Linked DNA regions of Sinorhizobium fredii NGR234. Each later gene encodes a partner of the first gene's protein in a complex. Links are inferred from orthologs where the notes say so. Each region holds a gene or a part of one and is shown in the gene's direction. Other genes may lie near its edges.

Region 1 (7,313 bases):
GAGCACAATAAGCCGGGCGAGGGGGTTTCGACCCAACCGGCCTGGTAACAACAAGAAGGCGACCTGACATGATTCAGATGCAAACAAACCTCGACGTGGCGGATAATTCCGGCGCACGTCGTGTCATGTGCATCAAGGTGCTGGGCGGCTCCAAGCGCAAGTATGCGTCGATCGGCGACATCATCGTCGTTTCGATCAAGGAAGCCATTCCGCGCGGCCGCGTGAAGAAGGGTGATGTCATGAAGGCCGTTGTCGTTCGCACCGCGAAGGACATCCGCCGTCCGGATGGCAGTGTCATCCGTTTCGACACCAACGCAGCCGTTCTTATCGACAACAAGAAAGAGCCGATCGGCACCCGTATCTTCGGACCGGTTCCGCGCGAACTTCGCGCCAAGAACCACATGAAGATTATCTCGCTGGCTCCGGAAGTACTCTAAGGGAGCGTTGAGAGATGCAGAAGATTCGCAAGGGCGACAAGGTCGTCGTACTCACCGGTAAGGACAAGGGCCGCACCGGCGAAGTCATCCAGGTCATGCCGAAGGAAGACCGGGCTGTGGTGCGCGGCGTCAACGTGGTGAAGCGCCACCAGCGCCAGACCCAGAACCAGGAAGCCGGCATTATCAGCAAGGAAGCCCCGATCCACCTTTCGAACATCGCGATCGCCGATCCGAAGGACGGCAAGCCGACCCGCGTTGGCTTCAAGATCGACGGTGAAAAGAAGGTCCGCGTGGCCAAGCGTTCGGGAGAAGTGATCGATGGCTAAGACCGCTTATGAGCCGCGGCTCAAGAAGGAATATGTAGAGCGCATCCGCAAGGCGATGCAGGAGAAGTTCTCCTACGCCAACGAAATGCAGATCCCGCGCCTCGACAAGATCGTCATCAACATGGGTGTTGGCGAAGCGACCGGCGATTCCAAGAAGCCGTCCGTTGCTGCTGCCGACCTCGCAGCGATTGCCGGCCAGAAGCCGGTGATCACCCGCGCTCGCAACTCCATCGCCGGCTTCAAGCTGCGCGAAGGCATGCCGATTGGTGCCAAGGTTACCCTGCGCGGCGTTCGGATGTATGAGTTCCTGGATCGCCTCGTGAACATCGCTCTGCCGCGTGTTCGCGACTTCCGCGGCCTCAACCCGAAGTCCTTCGATGGACGTGGCAACTTCGCCATGGGCATCAAGGAGCACATTGTGTTCCCTGAGATCAACTACGACAAGGTTGATCAGATGTGGGGCATGGACATCATCGTTTGCACGACGGCAACTAACGACGACGAAGCGCGCGCTCTGCTTGCAGAGTTCAACTTCCCGTTCCGTCAGTAATCCGTAACGACAAGCGTAAAGAAGGATAACTGTTATGGCGAAAACGAGCGCAGTTGAAAAGAACAAGCGCCGCCGCAAACTGGTTGCCGGACAAGCCGCTAAGCGTGCTGCCCTCAAGGCAATCATCATGAACCAGTCTTTGTCGATCGAAGAGCGGTTCAAGGCCACCCTCAAGCTGGCAGAACTGCCGCGCGATGGATCGAAGACCCGCATCCGCAACCGTTGCGAAGTCACCGGCCGTCCGCGCGCCTACTATCGCAAGCTTCGCATGTCGCGTATCGCGCTTCGCGAACTCGGCAATCTCGGCAAGGTGCCGGGCATCGTCAAGTCGAGCTGGTAAGGAGACGGGTACATGGCAATGACTGATCCTTTGGGCGATATGCTCACCCGTATCCGCAACGGTGCTGCTCGCCGCAAGTCCAGCGTTTCGACGCCGGCCTCGAAGCTGCGCGCACGCGTTCTGGATGTCCTTCAGGCCGAAGGCTATATCCGTGGATACTCCGAAGTCGAATTCGGCAACGGCAAGGCCGAGCTGAACATCGAACTGAAATACTACGAAGGCGCTTCCGTGATCCGTGAGATCGCGCGCGTCTCAAAGCCGGGCCGCCGGGTCTATGTCTCGGTCAAGTCCATTCCGCAGGTCGCGAACGGCCTCGGCATCACCATCCTTTCGACCCCGAAGGGCGTGATGGCCGATCACCAGGCACGCGAACAGAATGTTGGTGGCGAGCTTCTTTGCTCGGTCTTCTAAGACCGGGCAGGATCTCCATGGCGAACAGACAGGTATAAAAATGTCTCGTATCGGTAAGAAACCCGTTCAGGTTCCGGCAGGCGTCACGGCTAGCGTTGATGGCCAGAAGGTAACGGCGAAGGGTCCGAAGGGCGAACTGTTCTTCGTCGCAAACGACGAAGTTTCGGTGAAGCTCGAAAACAATGCGGTTGTTGTTCAGCCGCTCAATGAAAGCAAGGATGCTCGTGCCAAGTGGGGCATGTCCCGCACGATGGTCGAGAACATCTTCAAGGGCGTCAAGGACGGCTACGAGCGCAAGCTCGAGATCAACGGCGTCGGCTACCGTGCTTCTATGCAGGGCAAGAACCTGCAGCTGGCGCTCGGTTTCAGCCATGACGTCGTCTATCAGACGCCGGAAGGCATCACGATCGCTGTGCCGAAGCCGACGGAAATCGTCGTTTCGGGCATCAACAAGCAGCAGGTCGGCCAGGTTGCCGCGGAAATCCGCGAATACCGCGGCCCCGAGCCCTACAAGGGCAAGGGCGTCAAGTATGCCGGCGAGCGGATTGTCCGCAAAGAAGGCAAGAAGAAGTAAGGATCACGCGAAATGGCTAGCAGGAAAGATACTCTTGTGCGTCGCGCCAGCCGCGTGCGCCGTCAAATCAAGGCGGTCGCCAATGGCCGCCCGCGCCTGTCGGTTCATCGCTCGTCGAAGAACATCTATGCGCAGATCATCGATGACGTTGCCGGCAAGACGATTGCCGCTGCCTCGACCCTCGAGGCAGATCTCAAGTCTGCGCTGAAGACCGGCGCCGACACTGCCGCAGCTACTGCCGTCGGCAAGCTCCTCGCCGAGCGCGCTTCCAAGGCAGGCGTCAAGGACGTCGTCTTCGATCGCGGCGCCTTCATCTACCACGGCCGCGTCAAGGCGCTGGCCGAGGCAGCTCGCGAAGGCGGCCTGAACTTCTAATGTTCACCGCCCGGGCAGAGATGTCCGGGCGGATTCTGCCTCGCATTACCCCCGGTCGCTTCGGCTTGTTCGAGGCGACTTTCGTCAATCTGCCGATTGCACCCGGAAAAGAAAAAGGAAGAGGACAATGGCACAAGAAAGAAGAGGTTCTCGCGAAGATCGCCAGAACCGTGAAGAGCGCGACAGCGAATTTGTCGATAAGCTCGTCGCAATCAACCGCGTCGCCAAGGTGGTGAAGGGCGGTCGTCGTTTCGGTTTCGCCGCTCTCGTCGTCGTCGGCGACCAGAAGGGCCGCGTTGGCTTCGGCCATGGTAAGGCACGCGAAGTGCCGGAAGCCATCCGCAAGGCAACGGAAGCTGCCAAGCGCGACCTGATCTTCGTGCCGCTTCGCGGCGGTCGCACGCTGCATCACGACGTCAATGGCCGTCACGGCGCCGGCAAGGTGCTGCTGCGTTCGGCCAAGGCCGGTACCGGTATCATCGCCGGTGGTCCGATGCGCGCCGTCTTTGAGACGCTCGGCGTTCACGACGTCGTTGCCAAGTCGACCGGTTCGTCGAACCCCTACAACATGGTTCGCGCCACCTTCGACGCGCTCAAGAACCAGATGCACCCGAAGGACATCGCGGCACAGCGCGGCATGAAATACGCCACGCTCCAGGCTCGTCGCGTTGCCGCCGGCGCTGCTTCCGAAGAATAAGGGAGCTGACAGATGGCTAAGAAAGAAGTTGCCAAGAAGACGGTTACCGTCGAGCAGATTGGTAGCCCCATCCGCCGTCCGGCCGTACAGCGTCAGACGCTTGTCGGTCTGGGCCTCAACAAGATGCACCGGGTTCGCACGCTGGAAGACACTCCGGCCGTTCGCGGCATGATCCGGGCCGTCCAGCACCTCGTTCGCGTCGTCGACGAGAAGTGAGGGGGATCCTGATATGAAACTGAATGAAATCAAGGACAACGAAGGCGCGACCAAGAGCCGCAAGCGTCTTGGCCGCGGTATCGGCTCCGGCTCCGGCAAAACCGCCGGTCGCGGCGTGAAGGGTCAGAAGGCCCGTTCGGGCGTTGCGATCAACGGCTTCGAAGGCGGCCAGATGCCCATCTACCGTCGTCTGCCGAAGCGCGGCTTCAACAACATCTTCGCGTCGGAGTTTGTTGTCGTGTCGCTCGGCCGTATCCAGACGGCAATCGATGCCAAGAAGCTCGACGCTTCGAAGACCGTCGATGCGGCTGCCCTGAAGGCCGCCGGCGTCATCCGTCGCGAGAAGGACGGCGTCCGCGTTCTCGCCGACGGCGAGCTGAAGGCGAAGATTTCGCTCGAAGTCGCCGGCGCTTCCAAGCCGGCCGTCGAGAAGATCGAAAAGGCTGGCGGCTCGATAAAGCTGCTCGCCGCCGCCGCTGCGGAATAATATGACTGATGAACTGCCCGGGGTGCTTCACGCCGGGCGGTTTTGCTCCCATATGTGAGCCTCACGTCCGAGGGTGGCGAATCACTTGCCGCGACTGGACACAACGGAAACCACGGTGAGGCATCCGATTGCAGCGACAATCGCCTCGCGCCCGGTTTTCAACGACGAAGACTTACTCTTGCCGGAACTGACCGGGTTTCTCCCGCTGTTTCCGAGACTTGGTACGCGGAGAATTGCATGGCTTCTGCAGCGGAACAGCTCGCCTCGAACCTGAATTTTTCGACTTTCGCGAAAGCGGAGGATCTGAAGAAAAGGCTCTGGTTCACCCTTGGTGCGCTTCTGGTTTACCGTCTTGGCACCTACATCCCGCTGCCCGGCCTCAACCCGGCCGCGTTCGCCCAGGCCTTCCAGGGCCAGGCCGGCGGCATCCTCGGCCTGTTCAACATGTTTTCGGGCGGTGCAGTGGAGCGCATGGCGATCTTCGCGCTCGGCATCATGCCCTATATTTCCGCTTCGATTATCGTGCAGCTGATGACCTCGGTCGTCCCGGCGCTCGAGCAGTTGAAGAAGGAAGGCGAGCAGGGCCGCAAGGTCATCAACCAGTATACGCGCTACGGCACGGTGCTGCTCGGCGCGCTTCAGGCCTATGGCATCGCAGTGGGTCTCGAAAGCGGCAACGGCCTCGTCAACGATCCGGGCTGGTTCTTCCGGATTTCGACGGTCATTTCGCTGCTCGGCGGCACGATGTTCCTGATGTGGCTCGGTGAGCAGATCACGTCGCGCGGCATCGGCAACGGTATTTCGCTGATCATCTTCGCCGGTATCGTCGCGCATCTCCCGACCGCGCTTGCTGGAACCCTGGAGCTCGGCCGTACCGGCGCCCTGTCGACGCCGCTCATCCTAGCGATCATCATCATGGTGGTCGCGGTCATCGCGCTGATCGTCTTCGTCGAGCGCGCCCAGCGCCGCCTGCTGATCCAGTATCCGAAGCGCCAGGTCGGCAACCGCATGTTCCAGGGCGATACGTCGCACCTGCCGCTGAAGCTCAATACCTCGGGCGTGATCCCGGCGATCTTCGCGTCGTCGCTGCTGTTGCTGCCCGCGACGCTTGCCGGTTTCGCCAATGCGGCGACGCTGCCCGGCTGGGCGACGACGATCGTCGGGGCGCTCGCGCATGGCCAGCCGCTCTACATGCTCTTCTATGGGGCGATGATCGCCTTCTTCGCCTTCTTCTACACGGCAATCGTCTTCAACCCGAAGGATACGGCCGACAATCTGAAGAAGCACGGCGGCTTCATTCCGGGGATTCGCCCGGGCGAGCGCACCGCCGAATACATCGACTACGTGCTGACCCGCATCACCGTCATCGGTGCCATCTACCTGATTTTCGTCTGCATCCTGCCGGAAATTCTCATCTCTCAGACAGGCGTGCCGTTCTACCTTGGTGGTACGTCGCTTTTGATTGTTGTCAGCGTCACCCTTGATACGGTAGCACAGATCCAGGGTCACCTCATTGCCCAGCAATATGAGGGACTGATCAAGAAGTCGAAGCTGCGCGGAGGAAAGAGGGGACGATGAGACTTATTTTTTTGGGACCGCCGGGCGCTGGCAAGGGCACGCAGGCCAAGCTTCTGACGGAGAGATACGGCATTCCGCAGCTTTCCACAGGGGACATGCTCCGGGCCGCCGTTGCCCAGGCGACCGAGGTCGGCAAGCGCGCCAAGGCGGTGATGGACGCCGGTCAGCTGGTCTCCGACGAAATCGTCAATGAAATCGTCTCCGACCGCATCGACGCGCAGGACTGCGCGAAGGGCTTCATTCTCGACGGCTATCCGCGCACGGTTCCGCAGGCCATTGCGCTTGACCGGATGCTCGACAGCAAGGGCCTGAAGCTGGATGCGGTCGTCGAACTGAAGGTCGATGAGGCCGCTCTTGTCCGGCGCATGGAGAATCGCGTAGCGGAAACCGTCGCTGCCGGCGGTACGGTGCGCTCCGACGACAATCCCGAGGCCTTCAAGCGCCGCTTGACGGAATACCGGGAAAAGACTGCTCCGCTGTCGGAGCATTATGCCCAGACCGGTCAGTTGAAGACCGTGGACGGGATGGCGGACGTGGAAGCGGTCACCGCCGAGATCGACAAGATTCTGGCATAGGCTGTCGTCTTTGCCAAAATGGAAGCGCCGGGGAGTTGACTTTTCCAGGTGATTCCTCCAAAGACAGCGTCAACTCGCGACATGAGAAGCGATCGGCGCGGTCTTCGAAACAATGAAGTCCGGGTACGGTCGTTTTTGACGTGTCTCGAACCTCAATCAACGGGCGGCTCTTCGAGGCCGCGTAACGAAGCACCTATTGCCGGATGGCAACTGGAACGCAAGGAGAATAGACGTGGCACGTATCGCTGGCGTCAACATCCCGACGGCAAAGCGCGTCGTCATCGCGCTGACCTACATTCACGGGATCGGCACGAAATTTGCTCATGAAATCGTCGAGAAGGTCGGCATTCCGACTGACCGTCGCGTGCACCAGCTGACGGACGCCGAAGTCCTTCAGATTCGTGAGACGATCGACCGCGACTACCAGGTCGAGGGCGATCTGCGCCGCGAAACGTCGATGAACATCAAGCGCCTGATGGACCTCGGCTGCTACCGTGGCCTGCGTCATCGTCGCGGCCTGCCGGTGCGCGGTCAGCGTACCCACACCAATGCCCGCACCCGCAAGGGTCCGGCAAAGGCGATCGCCGGCAAGAAGAAGTAATTTCCCGAAAAGGGAAAACGGGAGGCTGGCGTCCGCGCCGGTCTCCTTTTGCAGTTTGGGAAGGGTGAATGCCCTCCCGTGCGGAACCGCATGCGGTTCGGCGAAACGAATGCGGAGCCGGCGTGCCGGTTTCGCGAAATTTGAAG
Region 2 (7,605 bases), 1.5 Mb from region 1 along the record:
GCCTGAAGTGCCGCCGGTGCGATATCGGCATCGGTGACCACGAAGGAGAGCATGGTCGCCATGTCCGGCGCGATCATCCCCGCACCCTTGGCGATGCCGTTGATCGCCACCCTGACGCCGCCGATCTCGGCGTTGCGCGTTGCAACCTTCGGATAGGTGTCCGTGGTCATGATCGCATTGGCCGCCTCGAACCAGAAGTCCTCCTTGGCCGATGTCGCAAGCCCGTCGAGCACGCCGGCGAATTTGGTGGCATCCAGCGGCTCGCCGATCACCCCCGTCGACGCTAGGAAGACCTCGCCCTCGCCGCAGCCGACGGCCCTGGCCGCGGACTGCGCGGTGAGCTCGGTCGCTTCCCTTCCCTTCTTGCCGGTGAAGGCGTTGGCATTGCCGGAATTGACGACGACGGCGCGCGCACGGCCGCCGGCAAGATTCTTGCGGCAGAAGTCGACCGGCGCGGAAGGGCACTTCGAGCGCGTGAACACGCCGGCCACCGCCGCCGGCTGGTCGAAGACCATCATCAGCACGTCGGTGCGGTTCTTGTACTTGATCCCGGCAGCCGCGGTCGCCATGCGCACACCGCGGAGAGCCGGCATTTCGGCAAAGGTTTTCGGAGCAAGCGGAGAAACGGTACCGGACATGGCGAACCCTGTTTTGAAAGCGTCGTTGGGTGCGAGAAATGCCCGAACGGCATTCAGCCGCCGGGCATCCCGATCGTCGTTCTTCAATGAGCGGGAGGCGGCGGCGAACGCCTCCGTTCCGCTCTGGCGCCCGAGCCTATTGGGCCGCGCGCGCCTTGCCGGCCTCGTCATAGGCCTTCTTCAGCGCCGGATCGGAAATCTCGACGCCGGTCGCCTTTTTCGCGGTATCGAGCAGCGCAAGGTACTTGTCGCGCATGATCAGCTGACGAACCTGAGGCTCGACCTGCTCGAGCGGCGGCGGTGCCTGCGGGCGCTTGTCTTCGACCAGGATCACATGGAAGCCGAACTGGGACTTGACCGGCGTCTTTGTATAGGTGCCCTTCTCGAGCGCGAAAGCGGCCGTCTCGAATTCCGGTACCATCCGGCCCTTGGTGAAGTAGCCGAGATCGCCGCCATCGTCCTTGTTCGGGTCGGTGGACTTGGCCTTGGCGAGTTCGACGAAGCTCTTGCCGGCGTCCAGTTCCTTGATGATCGCCTTCGCCTCGTCCTCGGTCTTGACGAGGATGTGACGCGCCTTCACCTCTTCCTGGGCGGGAATGGCGGCGATTTCCTTGTCGTAGCGTGCCTTTACCTCTTCCTTCGTCACCGCATCGACGACGTGCTTCTTGAAGAAGGCATTGTGAAGTTCACGCTCGGTGAGAAACGCGACGCGCTGCTTGAAGACCGCGTCGTTCTGCAGCCCTTCCTTCTCGGCATCCTTGACGAGCAGCTTGACGTCGATGACGGCGGAAAGGGCAGCGGCGCGCTTCTGTTCCTCGGGCATCCGCTGGAGTTGCGGATCGAGGCTGGTAATCGCGAGATCAAGCTCCGACTGGCGGATTTCCTGATCGCCGACCTTGGCCACGACCGGATCGGTCCCTTCGGCACGGACGACGCCTGCGGCCATCATCGCGACCAGTGCCGCAGCCGCCAGGGTCTTGTATCTAGACATGTTTCTTACCTTTCACCATTGGCCGCCAGCGCATTGCCTCAGGCCCTTCGAGCGGGCTGCACAACACCAGAATGTGGCGGTTCTGTAGCCGTCCGGCCGCGCAAGTGCGTTGACATAATCCGACCCCCCTCTTATCTGTCACGCAACCTCGCGTCCAGAACAGTTTCCGGGCGTTTCACGGCGTCAGACGGTTTTTCGAGCCGGAACCTGAAACCCCCAGGGCGATAAATAAGGAAAGGACCATTCGGATGGTCAGTCTCGGCGGCCTTGCCCGCAAGTTGTTTGGTTCCGCCAACGATCGCCGCGTCCGCGGCTACCAGGGTCGGGTGGATGCGATCAACGCTCTCGAAGCCGAAATGAAGGCGCTGAGCGACGAAGCGCTGGCTGCCAAGACGGTAGAGTTTCGCCAGCAGCTCGCGGAAGGCAAGACCCTCGACGACCTTCTCGTACCGGCTTTTGCCGTCGTGCGCGAGGCCGCGCGCCGCGTCCTCGGCCTCAGGCCCTTCGATGTCCAGCTCATCGGCGGCATGATCCTGCACGAGCGCTCGATCTCCGAAATGAAGACCGGCGAAGGCAAGACGCTCGTCGCCACCCTGCCCGTCTACCTCAACGCGCTCGCCGGCAAGGGCGTGCATGTCGTCACCGTCAACGACTATCTCGCCCAGCGCGACGCCGGGATGATGGGACGGATTTATGGCTTCCTCGGCCTGACCACCGGCGTCATCGTCCACGGTCTGACCGACGAGCAACGCCGCGACGCCTATGCCTGCGACGTCACTTACGCGACCAACAACGAACTCGGCTTCGACTATCTGCGCGACAACATGAAGTACGAACGCGCCCAGATGGTGCAGCGTGGTCACTTCTTCGCGATCGTCGACGAGGTGGACTCGATCCTGGTCGACGAGGCGCGCACGCCGCTGATCATCTCCGGCCCGCTCGACGACCGCTCCGACCTCTACAACACCATCAACGATTTCATTCCGCTGCTGTCGCCGGAAGACTACGAAATCGATGAAAAGCAGCGTTCGGCCAATTTCTCGGAGGAAGGCACCGAGAAGCTCGAGAATCTGCTGCGCCAGGCCGGGCTCCTGAAGGGCGAGTCGCTCTACGACATCGAGAATGTCGCGATCGTCCACCACGTCAACAACGCGCTGAAGGCCCACAAGCTCTTCACGCGCGACAAGGACTATATCGTGCGCAACGACGAGATCGTCATCATCGACGAGTTCACCGGCCGCATGATGCCGGGGCGCCGTTATTCCGAGGGCCAGCACCAGGCGCTGGAAGCGAAGGAGAAGGTGCAGATCCAGCCCGAGAACCAGACGCTCGCCTCGGTAACCTTCCAGAACTATTTCCGCATGTACGAGAAGCTTGCCGGCATGACCGGTACGGCGGCGACGGAAGCCGAGGAATTCGGCAATATCTACGGCCTCGAAGTGGTCGAAGTCCCGACCAACCTGCCGATCAAGCGCGCCGACGAGGACGACGAGGTCTATCGCACCGCGGGCGAGAAGTACAAGGCGATCATCGACGAGATCAAGGCGGCCCACGAGCGCGGCCAGCCGATGCTCGTCGGCACCACCTCGATCGAGAAATCCGAGTTGCTCGCCGACATGCTGAAGAAGAGCGGCTTCTCGAAGTTCCAGGTTCTCAACGCCCGTTACCACGAGCAGGAAGCATTTATCGTCGCCCAGGCCGGCGTGCCGGGCGCCGTGACGATCGCCACCAACATGGCCGGTCGCGGCACCGACATCCAGCTCGGCGGCAATCCGGACATGCGCATCCAGCAGGAACTGGCCGAGGTCGAGCCCGGCCCGGAGCGCGAGGCCCGCGAAAAGGCGATCCGCGAAGAAGTGCAGAAGCTCAAGGAGAAGGCGCTCGACGCCGGCGGTCTCTACGTTCTGGCGACCGAACGGCACGAAAGCCGCCGCATCGACAACCAGCTGCGCGGCCGGTCCGGCCGCCAGGGCGATCCGGGCCGTTCGAAATTCTTCCTGTCGATACAGGACGACCTGATGCGCATCTTCGGCTCCGACCGCATGGACGGCATGCTGCAGAAGCTCGGCCTCAAGGAGGGCGAGGCGATCGTCCACCCGTGGATCAACAAGGCGCTCGAACGCGCCCAGAAGAAGGTCGAGGCCCGCAACTTCGACATCCGCAAGAACCTGTTGAAATATGACGACGTCCTCAACGACCAGCGCAAGGTCATCTTCGAGCAGCGTCTCGAACTGATGGACGCGGAAAGCGTCAGCGATACCGTCGCCGACATGCGCAACGAAGTGATCGAGGACATCGTCTCCAAGCGCATCCCCGAGCGCGCCTATGCCGAGCAATGGGACGTGACGGGCCTCAAGGCCGACGTCCAGCAATATTTCAACCTTGACCTTCCGGTCCCCGATTGGGCCGCCGAGGAAGGGATCGCCGAGGACGACATCCTGGAGCGCGTCACCGCCGCCGTCGACGCGGCTGCCGCCGAGCGCGCCGAGCGCTTCGGACCGGAGATCATGCAGTATGTCGAGCGCTCGGTCGTGCTGCAGACGCTCGATCACCTCTGGCGCGAGCACATCGTCAACCTCGACCATCTCCGCTCCGTGATCGGCTTCCGCGGCTATGCCCAGCGCGATCCGCTGCAGGAATACAAGTCCGAAGCCTTCGAGCTCTTCCAGGCCCTGCTCGTCAACCTGAGACAGGCCGTATCGGCACAGTTGATGCGCGTCGAGCTGGTGCGCGAGACGCCGCAGGAACCGCAGCCGCTGCCGCCGATGCAGGGCCATCACATCGACCCGCTGACCGGCGAGGACGATTTCGCCGAGGCGCCGCTTCTCGCCGTCGCACCGGCCGATCGCAATCCGGCCGAGCCTTCCAGCTGGGGCAAGGTGGCACGCAACGAGCCCTGCCCCTGCGGTTCGGGCAAGAAATACAAGCATTGCCACGGTATCTACGAAGCCTGACGAAATGCCGCCTCCGGGCGGCATTTCCACATCCGCGAACTGTGACGCCGTGCAGCGCCTCAGCGGCTTGCGGAACCGTTTGTTAACGCTGTTCTGGCAGAAGTGATGCCCTGTATTGCGTAATCTCAGGGTGTCTTCGTGTTGATGGCGGTATGTCAAACGGCCGGACGAATGCTGCCGTCGGCGCTGAGGCACCGCCTGTCCCCTTCGTTGCAGCGGCTTCTCACCGCTCTCACCGGCTCCGATGCCCGCAGCCGCGCCCAGCGCATGGCCGTGATCGCCTTCGTGATCCGCATCCTCAGCGCGGCAATAGCCTTCGTTTCGCAGATCTTTCTCGCGCGTCTGATGGGCGAGTTCGAATACGGCATCTTCATTTTCGTCTGGGTAATGGCGGTCCTGTTCGGCAATCTCTCCTGCCTCGGACTTCACGCGGCCGTCATCCGTTTCCTGCCGGAATACAGCAGCACTTTCGCGCTTGCGCAAATCCGCGGCCTGACGACGACGGCGCGCATCTTTGCGCTCCTTTCCGCCAGCGCCTTTGCCGCGATCGGCACAGCCGGCCTCTGGCTCTTCGGGTGGGCGATCGAAGGCTACTACCTCGTCCCGCTCTATCTCGGTCTCGTCACCCTGCCGATGATCGCGCTGGGCGACGTGATGGACGGCACGGCCCGTGCACATAGCTGGCCGGTCGCCGCAATGAGCCCGACCTTTATTGTGCGGCCCTTGCTGATCCTCGCCTTCATGGTACTGGCGACGGTCGCCGGCCTGCCGCACGACGCAACGACGGCAATGACCGCAGCGCTCGCGGCGACCTATGTGACCACGCTCGGGCAGTTCGCGGCGATGGTCTGGCGACTGGACCGGCACTACGTTCGTGGCCCGATGAAGATCGATCTCGGGCGCTGGCTGCGCGTCGCCATTCCCGTATTCCTCGTCGACGGGTTCGGCTTCCTGCTGACCAATTCCGACGTCGTGATCGTCGGCCTCTATCTGAAGCCCGACGAGGTGGCGATCTATTTTGCCGCGGCGAAGACCATGGCGCTCGTCCATTTCGTCATGTTCGCGGTCAAGGCAGCCGCCGGCCCGCGCTTTTCGGCGGCCATGGCCGCGCACGACCGGCACCAGTTGGCGGAGATCGCCATCGAAAGCGCCCGCTGGTCTTTCTGGCCGTCACTGGCGATCGGCTGCACCGTGGTGCTGGCAGGCCCGCTGCTATTGTCGCTGTTCGGCCCGGCCTTCCCTGCAGGCGCCCCCTTGATGGCGATCCTGCTCACCGGCATCCTCGCCAAGGCCTTCGTCGGCCCCGCCGAGACCCTGCTGACGATGGCCGGGCGGCAAAAGCTCTGCGTTATTCTCTATGCGGCCGCGCTCGGCGCCAATGTCGCACTGAACGTCACGCTCATTCCGCGCTTCGGCCTGACCGGAGCGGCCTCAGCGACCGCCGGCGCGATGTTCGCGGAGGCGGCGATCCTGCATGTCGCGGTCAGACACACTTTTGGTTTTACGCTCCTGGCACTTGCCGGCGCAGGGAGCGGTCATGACAAGAACGAGGCGATCAAGCCATGAGCGGCAATATCCAGTACCCGGGAGATTCGAACGGAAGGGCAAACCGCCTGCTCGGCGGATTGGCGCAACCGGGCTTCGACCCGGCTGAAGCCGAACGGACCTTGACGGTCGGACGGCCCGGTCGCCATCTCGCCATCTACTCGGCCCGTTCCGGCTACGAGCTGCAGCGAGAGCTCGATTTTCTGTCCAACCGGGCGATCGAGCCGAATGTCTTCTTCACCGGCCGCTTCCTGGCCCCTGCCATGCCGCGGCTGGAGGACCGGGTCATCCGGCTCGCCGTCATCCGCGACAACAATGAGCGCAGCAGCCGGCTGCGCTTCCTGATGCCCTTCTCGATCGAGAAGCCGGGCTTCTCGATCGGCGCGCCGATCATTCGCGGCTGGTCCAATCCCTTCGGCCCCCTGGGCGTGCCGCTTCTCGATGCGGAAGGCGCCGCCGAGACGATCAGCAACCTCTATGCAGCGCTTGCCGCTCCCTCCTCCGGCCTGCCGCAGGTGCTGGTGCTCCCGGACGTGCGCCTCAAGGGCAAGTTCGCGCAGCTTGCCCGCGCCGTGGCGATCGGCGAGAACCTGCCGCTGACGGTCACCGACACCTTCGAGCGGCCGATGCTCGAAAGCCTGCTCGACGGACCGACCTACCTGCGCCAGGCGATCAGCCGCGGCCATTTCAAGGAATTGAGACGGCAGTGGAACAATCTCGAAAAGTGCGGCGATCTCGCCTACAGCGTCGCGCGCCAGCCAGAAGAAATCCGCTGGCGCCTCGAGGAGTTCCTGGCACTCGAGGCGTCCGGCTGGAAGGGCCGCGAGCGCAGCGCCATGATCATGGACCGCTTCCGCGCCGCCTTTGCGCGGGAAGCGATCACCAATCTCGCCGAGGCCGACGGCGTCCGCATCCACACGCTCGATCTCAACGGCAAGGCGATCGCCGCGATGGTCGTCCTGATGATGGCCGGCGAGGCCTATACATGGAAGACCGCCTATAACGAGGACTACGCGAAATATTCGCCGGGCAAGCTGCTGCTGGCGGAACTCACCGAATGGCACCTCGACGACGCCAATATCGCCCGCTCCGATTCCTGCGCCGTGCCCGACCATCCGATGATCGCCCGCTTCTGGCAGGAGCGCGACGAGATGGGCACTCTGGTGATCGGCCTGCAGCAGAACCGCGACCGCGACGTACGCCAGGTCGCCGCACAGCTCCACCTCTACCGCAACACCCGCAACATGGCGCGGCTGCTGCGCGAGAAAATACGGGCGCTGGCGGGGCGCTGATCGGCGGAATCAACGCTCGCGCGCTGCCTCCGTCGCTTCAGCAGCCGCCCGTTCCCGTAGCAGCCGCCGGATCACCTTGCCCGAGGTGGTGAGCGGCAGGCTGTCGACGAACTCGATCTCGCGCGGATATTCGTGCATGGAGAGCCGGTTCTTCACCCAGCCGCGGATCGCCGCCGCGATCTCGT

Evidence for each region.
Region 2: the proteins of secY (region 1) and secA are in contact, whole or in part, in a crystal structure (PDB 3DIN), measured with the Thermotoga maritima proteins. The link is inferred for Sinorhizobium fredii NGR234 from one-to-one orthologs. Residues at the interface, in WP_004081795.1 of Thermotoga maritima: Glu108, Gly109, Glu110, Glu111, Ala236, Glu237, Arg238, Arg239, Ile240, Thr241, Ile242, Gln243, Tyr244, Ala245, Arg246, Arg247, Val248, Thr249, Gly250, Arg251, Arg252, Val253, Tyr254, Gly256, Ala257, Ser258, Thr259, Tyr260, Leu261, Pro262; in WP_004082002.1 of Thermotoga maritima: Glu261, Ala262, Arg263, Lys300, Ala301, Arg302, Thr303, Ile304, Ile305, Leu323, Tyr324, Asp325, Pro326, Val329, Ser330, Tyr333, Ile336, Lys340, Phe345, Val349, Glu363, Phe364, Tyr374, Ser375, Gly376, Gly377, Glu393, Ile395, Thr482, Ser483.

The regions. Positions count from the first base shown.
Region 1 is NC_012587.1:1,247,796-1,255,108, forward strand. Bases 3,836-6,820 are described here. They hold secY (preprotein translocase subunit SecY), read left to right. Parts: upstream 3,836-4,650; coding sequence 4,651-5,991; downstream 5,992-6,820. Other genes in these bases: rpmD (50S ribosomal protein L30), read left to right, coding at 3,836-3,926; rplO (50S ribosomal protein L15), read left to right, coding at 3,940-4,413; NGR_RS17310 (adenylate kinase), read left to right, coding at 5,988-6,566; rpsM (30S ribosomal protein S13), read left to right, coding at 6,799-6,820. Outside these bases: rplN (50S ribosomal protein L14), read left to right, coding at 69-437; rplX (50S ribosomal protein L24), read left to right, coding at 452-763; rplE (50S ribosomal protein L5), read left to right, coding at 756-1,313; rpsN (30S ribosomal protein S14), read left to right, coding at 1,348-1,653; rpsH (30S ribosomal protein S8), read left to right, coding at 1,666-2,064; rplF (50S ribosomal protein L6), read left to right, coding at 2,105-2,638; rplR (50S ribosomal protein L18), read left to right, coding at 2,651-3,013; rpsE (30S ribosomal protein S5), read left to right, coding at 3,141-3,710; more of rpmD, read left to right, coding at 3,723-3,835; more of rpsM, read left to right, coding at 6,821-7,167. UniProt on the Escherichia coli protein: The central subunit of the protein translocation channel SecYEG. Consists of two halves formed by TMs 1-5 and 6-10.
Region 2 is NC_012587.1:2,778,290-2,785,894, forward strand. What follows is about bases 1,507-4,783. They hold secA (preprotein translocase subunit SecA), read left to right. Parts: upstream 1,507-1,877; coding sequence 1,878-4,583; downstream 4,584-4,783. Other genes in these bases: NGR_RS24500 (peptidylprolyl isomerase), read right to left, coding at 1,507-1,629; NGR_RS24510 (lipopolysaccharide biosynthesis protein), read left to right, coding at 4,755-4,783. Also shown: bifunctional glutamate N-acetyltransferase/amino-acid acetyltransferase ArgJ, read right to left, coding at 1-638; more of NGR_RS24500, read right to left, coding at 775-1,506; more of NGR_RS24510, read left to right, coding at 4,784-6,149; NGR_RS24515 (GNAT family N-acetyltransferase), read left to right, coding at 6,146-7,420; NGR_RS24520 (AMP-binding protein), read right to left, coding at 7,430-7,605. UniProt on the Escherichia coli protein: Required for protein export, interacts with the SecYEG preprotein conducting channel.